Regions from separate parts of the Aeromicrobium sp. P2_G6 genome, predicted to be linked through region 2. Evidence: predicted binding sites of a transcription regulator. Region 2 holds the regulator's gene; the other holds the start of a gene.
The links. The regulator HrcA, encoded in region 2, represses chaperone genes, less so after heat shock. The targets are predictions, from matches to a motif close to TTGGCACTCGNNNNNNNCGAGTGCCAA.
Positions count from the first base shown of each region.

Region 1: groES (co-chaperone GroES) is a predicted target of HrcA. The motif match lies at 2,138-2,164, and genes of this name have one in related genera.

Region 1 is NZ_JBFUFH010000006.1:146,989-150,397, reverse strand. It holds gene pxpB (5-oxoprolinase subunit PxpB) at 1-115, opposite strand, end outside; gene AC1DVU_RS18525 (LamB/YcsF family protein) at 112-828, opposite strand; gene AC1DVU_RS18520 (class I SAM-dependent methyltransferase) at 914-2,068, opposite strand; gene groES (co-chaperone GroES) at 2,289-2,582, shown strand; gene groL (chaperonin GroEL) at 2,667-3,409, shown strand, end outside.
Region 2 is NZ_JBFUFH010000002.1:614,775-618,183, reverse strand. It holds gene AC1DVU_RS09500 (histidine triad nucleotide-binding protein) at 1-238, opposite strand, end outside; gene dnaJ (molecular chaperone DnaJ) at 235-1,383, opposite strand; gene hrcA (heat-inducible transcriptional repressor HrcA) at 1,413-2,429, opposite strand; gene AC1DVU_RS09485 (hypothetical protein) at 2,489-2,932, shown strand; gene AC1DVU_RS09480 (DUF3097 domain-containing protein) at 2,925-3,409, shown strand, end outside.

The DNA.
Region 1 (3,409 bases), on a different contig from region 2:
GGGCGCCCAGCACCGCCTCGGCGTCGTGGTGCAGGGCGGCGAACCAGCGCTGCGCCTCGTCGAGGGTCTCGCAGTCGAGCAGCACCGCGGTGTCGCCGTACGCCTTGAGGTTCATGGCACGACGCTCGTCAGCTCGGCACCGTGCGCCTCGAGGGCGGAGCGCACGGCGCGTGCGAGGTCGACCGCGCCGGGACTGTCGCTGTGCACGCAGATCGACGAGACGCTGTCGAGCAACTTGACTGCCTGCGCCGCCACGGCGGCGGGATCGTCGAGCACTGCACCGGGCTCGCTGCGGGGCACGAGCCGGCCGTCGGAGGTGTACGCACGATCGGCGAAGCCTTCGCGGATGATCGGGATGCCGGACGCCTCGGCGATCGACAGCGACACCGAGCCCGGCAGGCCCAGCAGGGGGAGTGGTGTCGCGAGACTCTGGAGCGCGTCCACCACGGCCTGCGCCTGGACGTCGTCGTCGACGATCGTGTTGTAGAGCGCGCCATGCGGCTTGACGTACGAGACGATGCCGCCGGCCGCCCGCGCGATCTCGTCGAGCAGCAGCAGCTGGCTCAGCACCTCGCCGGTGAGCTCCGCCGACGGCAGGTCGAGATGAACGCGGCCGAAGTTGTCGCGGTCCGGGTAGCCGACCTGCGCGCCGATCGCGACGCCCTTGGCGACGGCCGCCTCGCAGGTCGCCCGCATGAGCTCGGCATCTCCGGCGTACGCGCCGCAGCACACGTTGGCGCTCGTGACGACGTCGAGCAGCGCGATGTCCTCGCCGGACTCCCAGCGAGGCCACGACTCGCCGAGATCGGCGTTGAGGTCGATCCGCATGCCGCCAGCCTATGCCCCGAGATTTGGATGCCGGCGCACCACGAAGTAGTCGGCCATGGTGCACGAGAATCCAAATCTGGGAGGTTCAGAGGCGTTCGACGAGGTATGCCCGGCCGTCGCCCAGGACGCGCGTCATGATGATCGTCGCGGTGTTGGGCCCCTTGAGCTTGAGCCGGCGGATCAGCTCCTCGGGGACGATGTCGACGCCGCGCTTCTTGACCGTCAGCGTCCCGATCCGCCTCACCTGCAGCGCGGCCTTGAGCGGCTTCTCGCGGAACGGCAGCTCGTCGACGATCCGGAACCCGCGCGCCAGCGGTGTCGCATGGGCGCCGTCCGAGGCGACGTACGCGATGTGCGGGTCGGGCAGCCAGCCGCCGATCGTCGCGGCGAGCTCGCTGACCAGGCCCGCGCGGATGACGGCGTCGTCCGGCTCATAGAGGTATGCCCCGACGTCCGCAACCGCCACGGGCTCGCCGGTCGAGACCAGCCCTGCGCCGGAGGGCAGCACGGTGGCCCTGCGGGTCGCGGTCGCGAACGGCGCGCCCCACAGGCATGCCTCGACGAGGCTGCCGCCGTCGCTGACCCATTCGGCCTCGACGCCACGCGGCACCGCGTCGTGGGCGAGACCGGGCATGAGCTTGGCGACGGCTCTGCCCGCCAGCAGCTCGCGCACCCAGTCCCACGGCGGCTGCAGGTCGGAGGTCGAGAACGTACGCCCTCGGCCGTCGCGGCGGGCCGGGTCGATGAAGGCGACCTCGTCAGCACCGATGTCGACCGAGCGGGCGTCCTCGCACATGACGTCGCCGTCGAGGTCGAGCGCCCGCAGGTTGGCCGACGCGATCGCGGCGCGTACGGGATCGAGCTCGACACCGCGTACCCGCAGGCCAGCACGTGCCAGCGCGACCAGGTCGCCGCCGATGCCACAGCCGAGATCGACGACGGCCGTGGCGCCGGTGGACGCAAGCCGGGCGGCGCGGTGCGTGGCCACCGGCATACGCGTCGACTGCTCGAGGGCGACGTGGGTGAAGTACATCCGCGCTGCGTCGGCGCCGAACTTCGGCACGGCCTTGCCGCGCAGGTGGTTCTGCGTCACCGCGGCCGCGACGAGCTCTGAGGCGTACGTCTTGCGGAGCCGGGTGCCCAGCGCCAGGTCCGACTCGACGCCGGCCCGCTCGGCGACCTCGTCGAGCAACAGCTGGCCCGCAGGGGACAGCAGCTGCTCGAACGTCGCCAGATCCATGGAGAGCAGTCTGCCGTGCCGGACACACATACGTGGACGACGTGGGGCGAGCGAGCCTTGAACTCGCGTTTAGCACTCCCTTGGGTCGAGTGCCAGCACCGTGCTAGATTTCGTACTGGCACTCTCGCCATGAGAGTGCCAAGCATCGGTGAGTACGACCCCCGCGACGGCGTGCCCACCAGCGTCCAACGTTCCACCGCCTGAAAGGGGAGGTCGACACGTGTCGGTCACCATCAAGCCGCTCGAGGATCGCCTGGTCATCCAGGCTGTCGAAGCCGAGCAGACCACTGCATCAGGTCTGGTCATCCCGGACACTGCCAAGGAGAAGCCCCAGGAGGGCAACGTCATCGCCGTAGGACCCGGTCGGGTCGACGACAACGGCAACCGCGTTCCTCTTGACGTCGCCGTCGGCGACAAGGTCATCTTCAGCAAGTACGGCGGCACCGAGGTCAAGTACGACGGCCAGGAGTACCTCATCCTGTCCGCTCGCGACGTCCTCGCTGTCGTTTCGTGATCTGACGCCCCGGCGCCCCTCCGTGGGCGCCGGGGCTTCTCACGTTCCCCCCGTCGCACCCAAAATTTTTGAAAGAAGCTGACAATGCCCAAGATTCTCGAATTCGACGAGAACGCCCGCCGCTCGCTCGAGCGCGGCGTCGACAAGCTCGCCAACACCGTCAAGGTGACCCTCGGCCCCAAGGGTCGCTATGTCGTCCTCGACAAGAAGTGGGGCGCACCCACGATCACCAACGACGGTGTGACCGTCGCCCGTGAGGTCGAGCTCGACGACCCGTTCGAGAACCTCGGCGCCCAGCTGGCCAAGGAAGTCGCCACCAAGACCAACGACGTCGCCGGTGACGGCACGACGACCGCGACCGTCCTGGCCCAGGCCATGGTCCACGAGGGCCTCCGCGCCGTCGCCGCCGGCGCCAACCCAGTCGGCCTCAAGAAGGGCATCGAGGCTGCCGTCGAGGCCGTCGTCAAGCGCCTGCACGAGGTTGCCCGCGACGTCGACGACGTCAAGGACATGACCGACGTCGCAACCGTCTCCTCGCGTGACGGCGTCATCGGCCAGCTCATCGCCGAGGCCTTCGACAAGGTCGGCAAGGACGGCGTGATCACGGTCGAGGAGTCCAACACGATGGGCACCGAGCTCGAGTTCACCGAGGGCATGCAGTTCGACAAGGGCTACCTGTCGCCTTACTTCGTCACGGACACCGAGCGCATGGAGACCGTCCTCGACGATCCCTACATCCTCGTCAACCAGGGCAAGATCTCGTCGGTGAGCGACCTGCTCCCGATCCTCGAGAAGGTCGTCCAGGCCGGCAAGCCGCTGTTCATCAT
Region 2 (3,409 bases):
CCTCCGACTCGGCGATCTGCCTGGCCTCGGCGAGGAGCGTGATCGTCGCCTCGGGGTCGGCCGCGGCGAGGCTGCCGACGTCGGGCTCGTGCCGCTTGGGGATCACGAGCACGTGCGTCGGCGCCTGCGGGTCGAGGTCGCGGAACGCCACGGTGTGCTCCGTGGTCGACACGATCTCGGCGGGGATGTCGCCCGAGACGATCTTGCAGAACAGGCAGTCAGGATCGCTCATACTCATTTGAACGCGTCCTTGATCTTGCCGAAGACGCCCTTGTGCGTGTTGGCGATCAGCGCCTCGGGGCGCTCCTCGTCGCGGAGCTTGGCCAGCTGCACGAGCAGGTCGCGCTGCTGCTCGTCGAGGCGGGAGGGGGTCTCGACGATGACCTGCACCTTGAGGTCACCACGGCCCGAGCCACGCAGGCGCGGCACGCCGTGGCCCTTGATCGTCAGCGTGTCGCCCGACTGGGTGCCGGGCGCGACGTCGAGCTCGACGGTGGTCGAGCCCTCGGGCGGCTCCGGCAGGTCGGCCTCGAGCGTCGGCAGGTCGAGGTGCGTGCCGAGCGCGGCCGCCGTCATCGGCACCGAGATCTGGCAGAACAGCTGATCACCCTTGCGCTGGAACACCGGGTGCCTGGAGACGTTGATCTCGAGGTAGAGGTCGCCGGCTGGTCCGCCGCCCGGTCCGACCTCGCCCTCGCCGGCGAGCTGGATGCGGGTGCCTTGGTCGACGCCGGCGGGGATCGTCACCGAGATCGAGCGGCGCGAGCGTACGCGCCCCTCACCGGCGCACTCCRGGCACGGGTCCGGGATGATCGTGCCGAAGCCGTGGCACGTCGGGCACGGCCGGGAAGTACGGATGTCGCCGAGCAGCGAGCGCTGGACGTGCTGCACGTCGCCGTGACCGTGGCACGTGCGGCAGGTGACCGGCTGTGAGCCGTTGGCCGCACCGCTGCCCTTGCACGTCGTGCAGGTGACCGCGGTGTCGACCTTGATCTCGTGGGTCACGCCGAACGCCGCCTCGGCGAGGTCGACGTTGAGCCTCAGGAGTGCGTCCTGACCGCGCTGCGTGCGCGGCCGCGGCCCGCGGCTGGCGTTCTGGCCGAAGAACGCGTCCATGATGTCGTCGAAGTTGAAGCCCTGGCCACCGAACCCGCCGCTGCCGTGAGCGCTCAGGGGGTCGCCGCCGCGGTCGTACGTCGAGCGCTTCTGCGGGTCGGACAGCACTTCGTAGGCGACCGTGACCTCCTTGAAGCGATCGGAGGCGTCCGCCGCGCTGTTGACGTCGGGGTGCAGCTGGCGCGCGAGCTTGCGGTACACCTTCTTGATCTCGTCGGCGGTCGCTTCGCGGCCGACGCCGAGAGTTGCGTAGTAGTCCTGGGCCATCAGTGGTGGGTGTCCTTGATCACGTGGGGTCAGTTGTCGGCCAGCATGCGGCCGACGTAGCGGGCGACGGCGCCGACGGCGGCCATCGTTGCGGGATAGTCCATGCGGGTCGGCCCGACGGTGCCGAGTGTGGCGAGGGCCTGGTCGTCAAAACCGTACGCCGACGAGACGACAGCCGTGCTCGAGAGGCTCTCGTTGCCGGTCTCGGTGCCGATGCGGACGGTCAGCCCTCCTGTTGCCTCGCCGAGCAGCTTGAGCAGCACGACCTGCTCCTCGATCGCCTCGAGGACGGGCTTGATCGCGGTGTCGAAGTCACTGCCGAACCGGGCGAGGTTGGCCGTGCCGCCGACCGCGATGCGCTCGTCGGAACGCTCGTTGGTGAACGTCTGCGACAGCGTGGTGACGATCGCGGTGACGATCGGGCGGTCGTTGGGCGCGAACGTCTCGATCATGTCGGCCAGCCGGAGCGAGGCCTCGGGCAGCCGTTGGCCGACCGTGGCGTGCGTGATCCGCGACCGGATCTCGCCGATCAGCTGATCCGTCGGCGTCTCGACGAGCTCGATGATGCGCTGCTCGACCCGGCCACTGCTCGTGATCACCACGAGCAGCACGCGCGCACCCTCGAGGGCCACGACCTCGATGTGCCGGACCGTCGAACGGGTCAGCGAGGGGTACTGGACGATCGCGACCTGGTTGGTGAGCTGGGCCAGCACACGTACGGACCGCTGGACCACGTCGTCGACGTCGACCGCGCCCGTGAGGAACGTCTCGATGGCCCGGCGCTCGGCCGGCGACAACGCCTTGACCGTCGCGAGCCGGTCGACGAACATCCGGTAGCCCTTGTCGGTCGGGATGCGTCCGGCGCTCGTATGAGGCTGCATGATGTAGCCCTCGTCCTCGAGCGCCGCCATGTCGTTGCGGATCGTCGCGGGCGAGACTCCCAGCTGGTGCCGGTCGAGCAACGAGCGGGAGCCGACCGGCTCCTGGGTGGCGACGTAGTCCTCCACGATGGCTCGCAGCACGTCGAGGCGGCGATCGTCAGACATACAATCCCCTCTCCGCGAGCCTGCTGGCACTCTCCCTGGTCAAGTGCCAGTCTAGCGATGTGCCCGGAATCAAGACGAATGCCGACGGCGCGATCGTGGTCGAGGGCGCTGAGCGATCCCTCACCTTCACTCCGCGCCTCGTCACGCTCGACGACGGCACGACGGTCGCCCACGAGTCGCAGGGCGGCGAGATGGCGTCGGTCTGGGCAACAGATCTCGGCGGCGACTGGTTCGCCGAGGTGGCGCACCTCGGCGACGGACCCGTGGGCGGTGAGCTCGTCATGACCGTGACGCACATCGGCCTGGACGCGACGACTCGCTACGTCGCGATCGGCGACCTCTGGGCCGACGACCTCCCGTCGCAGGTGCCACCGAGCTGGCCGGTCGCGGTCGACCTGGCACTGGGGCTGATGGACGGCGAGGTCACGGTCCTCGGCCCGGACATCACCAAGGACGACGTCGAGACGCTGCATCAACGACTTCTGGGGGCACTGCATGGTTGACCGTTATGGCACTGACGTCCTGTCGAGTGACTGGCGCAAGCCACCTCGGGGGCGCACGGTCGACGTCGTGGTCGAGCACGGCATGGTCGTCGAGGACGCCACGACCGGGTTCTGCGGCGAGGTCATGATCATCGAGAAGGACCTCGGCATGATGATCCTCGAGGACCGCCGCCTCGTCCGCCGGTCGTTCCCGTTCGGCCCCGGCTTCCTGCTCGACGGCAAGCCGGTCAACCTCCGGCCGCCTTCAGCCGCGACCAAGGCCAGCTCAGGGCGTACGGCATCAGGCTCGCGCGCCGTCGTCGGCGCCAAGGCCCGCGTCGCGCTGCCCAGCCGCATCTATGTCGAGGGGCGCCACGACGCCGAGCTCGTCGAGAAGGTGTGGGGCGACGACCTGCGCATCGAGGGCGTGGCGGTCGAGTACCTCGGCGGCATCGACGACCTCTCCTCGATCGTCGACGAGTTCTCCCCCGGACCCGA